3 regions of the Streptomyces sp. NPDC058678 genome follow, and region 3 is predicted to be linked to each of the others. Evidence: predicted binding sites of a transcription regulator. Region 3 holds the regulator's gene; each other region holds the start of a gene.
The links. Region 3 encodes HrcA, which represses chaperone genes, less so after heat shock. Its sites were predicted from a motif close to TTNGCACTCNGNNNNNCNGAGTGCNAA; they were not measured.
Positions count from the first base shown of each region.

Region 1: the regulator HrcA is predicted to act here: its motif matches at 1,910-1,936, upstream of groES (co-chaperone GroES).
Region 2: the regulator HrcA is predicted to act here: its motif matches at 975-1,001, upstream of groL (chaperonin GroEL).

Region 1 is NZ_JBHXSG010000012.1:87,505-90,776, reverse strand. It holds gene groL (chaperonin GroEL) at 1-1,324, opposite strand, end outside; gene groES (co-chaperone GroES) at 1,456-1,764, opposite strand; partial or broken gene ACFWWR_RS14235 (polysaccharide deacetylase family protein) at 2,079-2,807, opposite strand; gene ACFWWR_RS14230 (polysaccharide deacetylase family protein) at 3,203-3,272, opposite strand, start outside.
Region 2 is NZ_JBHXSG010000059.1:47,628-50,899, reverse strand. It holds gene ACFWWR_RS37585 (MoaD/ThiS family protein) at 1-113, shown strand, start outside; gene ACFWWR_RS37580 (cold-shock protein) at 546-752, shown strand; gene groL (chaperonin GroEL) at 1,128-2,753, shown strand; gene ACFWWR_RS37570 (NADH:flavin oxidoreductase) at 2,942-3,272, shown strand, end outside.
Region 3 is NZ_JBHXSG010000035.1:404-3,675, forward strand. It holds gene ACFWWR_RS28200 (DUF3097 domain-containing protein) at 1-498, opposite strand, end outside; gene ACFWWR_RS28205 (MBL fold metallo-hydrolase) at 544-1,272, opposite strand; gene hrcA (heat-inducible transcriptional repressor HrcA) at 1,433-2,449, shown strand; gene dnaJ (molecular chaperone DnaJ) at 2,450-3,272, shown strand, end outside.

The sequences.
Region 1 (3,272 bases), on a different contig from region 3:
CGGCGACACCGGTGGCCTCGTCGCCGGTCTTGCCGAGGCCGCCCTCGAGCACCTTGGCGGCGTGCACCAGAGCGGAGCCACCACCGGAGACGATGCCCTCCTCGACCGCGGCGCGGGTCGCGGAGATGGCGTCCTCCAGGCGGTGCTTCTTCTCCTTCAGCTCCACCTCGGTGGCGGCGCCGACCTTGATCACGCACACGCCGCCGGCCAGCTTCGCGAGGCGCTCCTGGAGCTTCTCGCGGTCCCAGTCGGAGTCGGTGTTCTCGATCTCGGCCTTGATCTGGGCGACGCGGCCCGTGACGTCCGCCGAGTCGCCGGCGCCGTCGACGACGGTCGTGTCGTCCTTGGTGACCGTGACGCGGCGGGCGGAGCCCAGCACGTCCAGGCCGACCTGGTCGAGCTTGAGGCCGACCTCCTCGGAGATGACCGTGGCGCCGGTGAGGACCGCCAGGTCCTGCAGCATCGCCTTGCGGCGGTCGCCGAAGCCGGGGGCCTTGACCGCGACCGCGTTGAAGGTGCCGCGGATCTTGTTCACGACCAGGGTCGACAGGGCCTCGCCCTCGACGTCCTCGGCGATGATCAGCAGCGGCTTGGAGGCACCCGCCTGGATGACCTTCTCAAGCAGCGGCAGCAGGTCCTGGATCGAGGAGATCTTGCCCTGGTTGATGAGGATGTAGGGGTCCTCGAGGACGGCCTCCATGCGCTCCTGGTCCGTCACGAAGTACGGCGACAGGTAGCCCTTGTCGAAGGCCATGCCCTCGGTGAAGTCCAGCTCCAGACCGAAGGTGTTGGACTCCTCGACGGTGATGACACCGTCCTTGCCGACCTTGTCCATCGCCTCGGCGATGAGCTCGCCGACCTGCGTGTCCTGGGCGGACAGACCGGCCACGGCGGCGATGTCGGACTTCTCGTCGATCGGGCGGGCGGTCGCGAGGAGCTCCTCGGAGACCGCGGCCACGGCCGCGTCGATGCCCTTCTTCAGCAGCGCCGGGGAGGCACCCGCGGCGACGTTCTTCAGGCCCTCGCGTACGAGCGCCTGCGCGAGCACGGTGGCGGTGGTGGTGCCGTCACCCGCGATGTCGTTGGTCTTGGTCGCCACCTCCTTCACCAGCTGGGCGCCGAGGTTCTCGTACGGGTCCTCGACCTCGACCTCGCGGGCGATGGTGACGCCGTCGTTGGTGATGGTGGGGGCGCCGAACTTCTTGTCGATGACGACGTTGCGGCCCTTGGGGCCGATCGTCACCTTGACCGTGTCAGCGAGCTTGTTGACGCCGCGCTCGAGGGCGCGACGGGCGTCCTCGTCGAACTTCAGGATCTTCGCCATGGGAGCGTGAGCCCTCTCGGAAATCTAGGTGAAATTAGCCGCGCCCCCGGCGCCCGGCTCATGTGGTGATCGCGGGGGGCCAGGGGCGCAGCTCAAGCAATGTGCTTCGCGGTGACGCGAAGCGAGGTGAATTACTTCTCGATGATCGCGAGCACGTCGCGAGCCGAGAGGACGAGGTATTCCTCGCCGTTGTACTTCACTTCGGTGCCGCCGTACTTGCTGTACAGCACGATGTCGCCGGTCTTGACGTCGAGCGGAAGACGCTCGCCGTTCTCGAAGCGGCCCGGGCCCACGGCCAGGACGACGCCCTCCTGGGGCTTCTCCTTGGCAGTGTCCGGGATGACCAGGCCAGAGGCGGTGGTCTGCTCGGCGTCGAGCGGCTGGACCACAATGCGGTCCTCGAGCGGCTTGATGGCAACCTTGGAGCTGGTGGTCGTCACGATCCGACCTCCCCCTTCGGAGATCTCACGGGGTTAACTGTCTGAGGTGGCGACCAGGTGGATCCGTCGTCGCGGGTGCCGGACCTGCCCGTCGCTAGTTGGCACTCTCCAGGGGGGAGTGCCAGGTCTGAGACTATGACTGCGATTAGCACTCGGTCAAGCGGAGTGCCAATGCGGTGCGGCGCGGCGGCCAGGTTTTCACCTTGCGTTCGCTGTCGGGCCCCCTCTGCCGATGCCCGCCTCGGGCCGGGAGCGGCCTGGACCGGCACCGAAAAGCCGACCTGGACGTGCCCGGGACGTGCCCTGGACGTGACCTAGACGTAGTCCTCCAGCCGTCCCACCGTCAGCCCCCTCCCCTGGATCTCCCGCAGCAGTCGCATCGTCCGTTCCGTCAGCGTGTCGGCGGTCGGCTCGCGCGAGGGCACCGAGACGATGTCGCCCGGCCGCGGGCGGTTCGCACCCTCGGTGAAGGTCAGCTCGCCGTTCTCCGCCGAGGCCCGCCACAGGACGACCGCCGAGAGGCCGCAGTCGGCGGCGGCGCGCAGGGTGGTGGTGTCGTACGTGCCGTAGGGCGGGCGGAAGAGGCGGGGGCGGATGCCGAAGCGGGAGCGGAGTTTGTCCTGCTGCCCGCAGATCTCGGCGCGCTGGCCGGCGTACGGCAGCCCGCGCAGCGCGGGATGGTCGAGGGTGTGGTTCTGGATGCTCGCGCCGACCGACCGGAGGCGTGCGAAGTGGCCGTATCCCGGCCCGACGACACTGTCCGTGAGGAACATGCTGACCGGAAGCCGCAGTTCGCGGACCATGTCGACGAACCGCGGGTCCTTCTCGGCCCCGTCGTCGTAGGTGAGGAAGACGACCCGGTCGCGGGTGCGGACGCGGTCGAGGACGGGCGGGCGGCCCGTGGGCGGGGCGGCGGGCCGGGCGGCCGGCTTCGGGGCCGGACGCAGGGGGGCCGCGAGCCCCCATCGACGGTACGGCCGCTCGCCCGCGCCTTCCGGACCGGACGGGCCCGCACGTTCCGGACCGGACGGGCCCGCGCCTTCCGGGCCGTAGGAGCCCGCATCTCGCGGGCCGTCCGAGCCCCCGCCTCCCCGGCCCTCCGAGCCTGCGCCTCCCGGACCCTCCGAGCTCCCGCGTTCCCGAGCGTCCGAGCCCGCGCCTCCCGGGCTCTCCGAGCCGCCGCCCTCAGGCCCGTGCGAGCTCCCGCGTTCCCGAGCGTCCGAGCCCGCGTCTCCCGGGCCCTCCGAGCCGCCCCCCGGCCGGTGCGACCCCTCCCCCTGCGGACCGTTCGAGCCCATCCCCTCGGCCGCCCCGCTCGGGCCGTACGACCCCGCCCGCCCGGCCGCCTTCTCGCCGAGCCGTTCGACGGGGTCGGCGGACTGGGCGCAGCCGGTGAGGAGGGTGGCCGCGAGGACGCCGGCCGTGAGGGCCCGCCACCTCACAGGTAGTCCTCCAGGCGGGCCACGGCGTACCCCTCCCTGGTGATCTTGTTCAGGAAGCGGCGGATC
Region 2 (3,272 bases), on a different contig from region 3:
GGTTCGTCAACGTGTACGTCAACGACGACGACGTCCGCTTCGAGCAGGGCCTGGAGACGGCGACGCCGGACGGTGCCGGAGTCTCCATCATTCCGGCCGTCGCCGGCGGCTGATTATTACCGTCGGTAACGCCGGTTACCGAGCGTTTCATTGAATTGCCCCCTCCGTGAGAGAAGCGGAGGGGGCAATTCAATGTGGTTGAGCGCGGTACAGTTGGGGAACGCGATGCCGATCCCCGGGTCGGAAGCCCTTGATCTCCACCTTGCACCCGATAAGAAGTAGCCAAAGTGTGCGCTTCTTTCGCGGCTTTTGTGCTTTTTGTGGAGCCCGACTTGCCCCGAATTCGGGTGAATTCTCGCCACATTCCGGACCCCGCGCGTCCGGAATTCTCGTCCGATTGACCTGTTGCAGAGGGCAGTTGGACAGATACATTCGGCCGCGGTCGACGCGTTCCGGCGCACGCCCCCAACCATGTGGGGGGTGAGGTCTGACCCGGATCCGCGAAGTGCGGATCTGTGCAAGGGCCAGTAATAGGGGAGTTAGGCATGGCTCAGGGCACCGTCAAGTGGTTCAACGCGGAGAAGGGGTACGGCTTCATCGCGGTCGACGGTGGTGCGGATGTTTTCGTCCACTACAGCGCGATTCAGATGGACGGCTACCGCACCCTGGAGGAAGGTCAGCGAGTCGATTTCGAGATCTCGCAGGGCCAGAAGGGGCCGCAGGCGGACATGGTCCGACTGGCGACCGGCTGAAGCACGCGCCGACTGACAGCGACGTTCTTCTGTTCTTCGAAGGGCTCGTATCCCATGGGGAGTCATGGGTTACGAGCCCTTCGGCATGTCCGGAACGGGTCGCCGCGGTGCGGACCGTTCCCCGGTGGGCGCTTGCGCCCACCCGTCACCCGACCGCCACCCCTCAACGAGCCCGCTTCGCGGGCGCTTGCACTCTCGAGGGGCGAGTGCTAATCATTGGCGTTAGCACTCTGAAGGTGAGAGTGACAACGAGGACCGGGTCGGTGAGGCCCGCAGGCCATGTGGGGCAAGGAACCACGAGGCAGGCAGGCCGTCCGTCGCGGGCGCCAGCGCGGTCCGGAGAAATCCACCCCCTGTCCGGGAGGACCACTTCACATGGCCAAGATCATCGCGTTCAACGAGGAGGCACGGCGCGGTCTCGAGCGCGGGATGAACCAGCTCGCCGACGCCGTCAAGGTCACTCTTGGCCCCAAGGGCCGCAACGTCGTCCTCGAGAAGAAGTGGGGCGCGCCCACGATCACCAACGATGGTGTTTCCATCGCCAAGGAGATCGAGCTCGAGGACCCGTACGAGAAGATCGGCGCCGAGCTGGTCAAGGAAGTCGCCAAGAAGACGGACGACGTCGCCGGCGACGGAACCACCACAGCGACCGTGCTCGCCCAGGCGCTCGTCCGCGAGGGCCTGCGCAACGTAGCCGCCGGCGCCAACCCGATGGCTCTCAAGCGCGGTATCGAGAAGGCCGTCGAGGCCGTCTCCGGTGCCCTGCTCGAGCAGGCCAAGGACGTCGAGACCAAGGAGCAGATCGCCTCCACGGCCTCCATCTCCGCCGCCGACACCCAGATCGGCGAGCTCATCGCCGAGGCGATGGACAAGGTCGGCAAGGAAGGCGTCATCACCGTCGAGGAGTCCCAGACCTTCGGGCTTGAGCTTGAGCTCACCGAGGGTATGCGCTTCGACAAGGGCTACATCTCGGCGTACTTCGCCACCGACATGGAGCGTATGGAGGCGTCGCTCGACGACCCGTACATCCTGATCGCCAACTCCAAGATCGGTTCCGTCAAGGACCTGCTCCCGCTCCTGGAGAAGGTCATGCAGTCGGGCAAGCCGCTGCTGATCATCGCCGAGGACGTCGAGGGCGAGGCCCTGTCGACCCTGGTCGTCAACAAGATCCGTGGCACCTTCAAGTCCGTCGCCGTCAAGGCCCCGGGCTTCGGTGACCGCCGCAAGGCGATGCTGAACGACATCGCCATCCTCACCGGCGGCGAGGTCATCTCCGAGGAGGTCGGCCTCAAGCTGGAGAACACCTCCATCGACCTCCTGGGCCGTGCCCGCAAGGTCGTCATCACCAAGGACGAGACCACCATCGTCGACGGTGCCGGCTCCTCCGAGCAGGTTCAGGGCCGGGTCAACCAGATCCGCGCCGAGATCGAGAACAGCGACTCCGACTACGACCGCGAGAAGCTCCAGGAGCGCCTGGCGAAGCTCGCGGGCGGCGTGGCCGTCATCAAGGCCGGTGCCGCGACCGAGGTCGAGCTCAAGGAGCGCAAGCACCGCATCGAGGACGCCGTTCGCAACGCGAAGGCGGCCGTCGAGGAGGGCATCGTCGCCGGTGGTGGCGTGGCCCTCATCCAGGCCTCCTCGGTCTTCGAGAAGCTGGACCTGGAGGGTGACGAGCTGACCGGCGCCAACGCCGTGAAGCTGGCCCTGGAGGCCCCGCTCAAGCAGATCGCCGTCAACGGTGGCCTCGAGGGTGGCGTCATCGTCGAGAAGGTGCGCAACCTGCCCGTCGGCCACGGCCTGAACGCCGCGACCGGTGAGTACGTCGACATGATCGCCGAAGGCATCATCGACCCGGCGAAGGTGACGCGCTCTGCCCTGCAGAACGCCGCCTCCATCGCCGCGCTGTTCCTCACCACCGAGGCCGTCATCGCCGACAAGCCGGAGAAGGCGGGCGCTGCCCCGGCCGGCGGCGGCATGCCGGGCGGTGACATGGACTTCTGATCCTCTCGAGGATCGCGAGTTCATCGCTGTACGACGCCGAGGGCGGTACTCCCTGGAGACAGGGGGTGCCGCCCTCGGGCGTGTCCGGGATCACAGCCCGGGCGGAATGTGGTGGCCGGTGGGTCAGTTGAAACCTGCGTACCGTATATGCGCATGCACATACCGCCTGGTTTCATTGGAGCCCCCACGTGACCGCCACCACCGCCGAGTCCACCTCCCGCGCGGCCCGCATCCTCGCCCGGCCGACCGCGATCAACGGCCTGACCGTCCCGAACCGCATCGTGATGGCGCCCATGACCCGCGCGTTCTCCCCGGGCGGCATCCCCGGCGCGGACGTGGCGTCGTACTACGCGCGCCGCGCCGCCGCGGGCGTCGGCCTGATCGTCACCGAGGGCACCTACGTCGGCCACGAGTCGGCGGGGCAGAGCGACAGCATCCCGCGCTTCCACGGCGAGGAGCAGCTCGCCGGCTGGGCGAAGGTCGCCGCTGACGTGCACGCGGCGGGCGGCACCATCGTGC
Region 3 (3,272 bases):
GTGGTCCACCAGGATGCCCAGGCGGGCGTCGGGGCCCGGCGCGAACTCCGCGACGATGGCCGGGAGGTCGTCGACGCCCTCCAGGTACTCCACGACCACGCCCTCGATGCGCAGGTCGTCGCCCCACACCTTCTCGACCAGTTCGGCGTCGTGCCGGCCCTCGACGTAGATGCGTCCGGCGCGGGCCACGCGCGCGCGTGCGCCGGGGACGGCGACCGAGCCGGAGGCCGTACGGGTGGGGCGCACCGGAGCCCGGCCGGCGGAGCGTACGAGGGTCACCACCCGGCCCTCCAGGAGGAAGCCGCGGGGCTCCAGGGGGAACACGCGGTGCTTGCCGAAGCGGTCCTCCAGGGTGACCGTGCCCGCCTCGCAGCGGATCACCGCACCGCAGAAGCCCGTCCCCGCCTCCTCCACCACCAGGCCGGGCTCCGCAGCGACCTCGGGTGCGGGCGTGGGCTTCTTCCACGGCGGAGTCAGGTCCGCAGAGTACTGGCGCATTCGGATGACGATAGGAGAAGACGCCGTGGAGACGACGCGGGGCCGTCACGACACGCCGAAACGCCCGGCCAGGGCGTCCCGCTGCGCCCGGACGAACGCCGCGTCCACCACCGCTCCGTGACCGGGCACGTACAGCGCGTCCTCGCCGCCCAGGTCCAGCAGGCGGTCGAGGGCGGCCGGCCAGTGGGACGGTACGGCGTCGGGGCCCGCCTGGGGTTCGCCGGACTCCTCGACCAGGTCGCCGCAGAAGACCACCTCCGGCGAGCCGGGGACGAGGACCACGAGGTCGTGGGCCGTGTGGGCGGGGCCCACGTTCGCCAGCAGGACCTGGCGGCCGCCGCCCAGGTCGAGCGTCCACTCGCCGGAGACGTGGTGGCGGGGGACCGTCAGGGCGTCGACCGCCTCGTCGGCCAGGCGCGCGTCGAGCCCGTTGCCCACCGCGTCCGCGCGCAGTTCCTCACGCCCCTGCCGGGCGGTGAACACCGTCTCGACGCCGACCGCGCCGAAAACCTCCGCACCCGCGAACGCCGCCGCCCCGAAGACATGGTCGAAGTGCGGATGCGTCAGCGCGAGATGGGTCACACGACGACCGGCGAGTTCCTGCGCCCGCGCCCGCACCCGCGCCCCCTCCGCCAGGCTCGACCCGGCGTCGACCACCAGGGCCGCGCCCGCCCCGACGACCAGCCCCGCCGTGCAGTCCCACACCGGCAGGCGGCACCGGCCGACCCCGGTCGCCAGCCGCTCCCACCCCAGCTCTTCCCAAGTCACCGTCATACCGCGACGCTAGCGGGGAAGCCTCCACGGGCACGGCATCGCAGGCCCGGCCTTGCCCCGGGCGTACCCCACGGCCGTACACTGGCCGGGGTGCGCTGGCACTCGGATGTGACGAGTGCCAGGCGAAGCGCAAGGGGTCGACTTTCTGGAGGTGTGCGCGATGCTGAGTGAACGCAGGCTCCAGGTGCTGCGCGCCATCGTCCAGGACTACGTCGGCACCGAGGAGCCGGTCGGCTCCAAGGCGCTCACCGAGCGGCACAACCTCGGTGTCTCCCCGGCGACCGTGCGCAACGACATGGCCGCCCTGGAGGACGAGGGGTACATCGCCCAGCCGCACACCAGCGCGGGGCGGATCCCGACCGACAAGGGCTATCGGCTGTTCGTCGACAAGCTGGCCGGGGTCAAGCCGATGACCGGACCCGAGCGGCGCGCGATCCAGAACTTCCTGGACGGCGCGGTCGATCTCGACGACGTGGTGGCGCGGACCGTGCGGCTGCTCGCGCAGCTGACGCGGCAGGTCGCCGTCGTGCAGTACCCGTCGCTCACACGGTCGACGGTGCGGCACGTCGAGCTGCTCTCCCTCGCCCCCGCGCGCGTGATGCTCGTTCTGATCACGGACACGGGACGGGTCGAGCAGCGGATGGTCGACTGCCCGGCGCCGTTCGGCGAGGCCTCGCTGGCCGATCTTCGGGCGCGGCTCAACAGCCGGATCGCCGGCCGTCGCTTCGCCGACGTGCCGCATCTGGTGGAGGACCTGCCCGAGGGCTTCGACGCCGAGGATCGCGGCACCGTCTCGATGGTGCTCTCCACGCTGCTGGAGACGCTCGTCGAGGAGAACGAGGAGCGGTTGATGATCGGCGGCACCGCCAATCTCACCCGCTTCGGACATGACTTTCCCCTCACCATCCGGCCCGTCCTGGAAGCCCTCGAGGAGCAGGTCGTGCTCCTCAAGCTCCTTGGCGAGGCGGGGGATTCGGGCATGACCGTACGCATCGGTCACGAGAACGCCTACGAGGGACTCAACTCCACTTCGGTGGTGTCGGTCGGCTACGGTTCGGGCGGCGAGGCAGTAGCCAAGCTCGGCGTGGTCGGACCGACCCGCATGGATTACCCGGGAACGATGGGAGCGGTACGCGCAGTGGCACGGTACGTCGGACAGATCCTGGCGGAGTCGTAAGTGGCCACGGACTACTACGCCGTTCTCGGCGTGCGCCGCGACGCGTCGCAGGAAGAGATCAAGAAGGCCTTCCGGCGGCTCGCACGCGAGCTGCACCCGGACGTCAACCCCGATCCGAAGACCCAGGAGCGGTTCAAGGAGATCAACGCCGCCTACGAGGTGTTGTCGGACCCGCAGAAGAAGCAGGTCTACGACCTCGGCGGGGATCCCCTGTCCCAGGCGGGCGGCCAAGGCGCGGGCGGCTTCGGCGCCGGCGGCTTCGGGAACTTCTCGGACATCATGGACGCCTTCTTCGGTACGGCGTCCCAGCGGGGTCCGCGCTCGCGGACCCGGCGCGGCCAGGACGCGATGATCCGGCTGGAGATCGAGCTCGACGAGGCGGCCTTCGGCACGACGAAGGACATCCAGGTCGACACCGCGATCGTCTGCACCACCTGTAGCGGTGAGGGTGCGGCGCCGGGGACCTCCGCGCAGACGTGTGACATGTGCCGCGGTCGCGGTGAGGTGTCGCAGGTGACGCGGTCCTTCCTGGGCCAGGTCATGACCTCGCGCCCCTGCCCGCAGTGCCAGGGCTTCGGCACGGTCGTCCCGACGCCGTGCCCGGAGTGCGCCGGCGACGGCCGCGTCCGGTCCCGTCGGACCCTGACCGTCAAGATCCCCGCCGGTGTCGACAACGGCACCCGCATCCAGCTGGCCGGCGAGGGCGAGGTCGGGCCCGGTGGCGGTCCCGCCGGTGACCTGTACGTCGAGATCCACGAGCTGCCGCACTCGCAGTTCCAGCGGCGGGGTGACGACCTGCACTGCACGGTCACCATCCCGATGA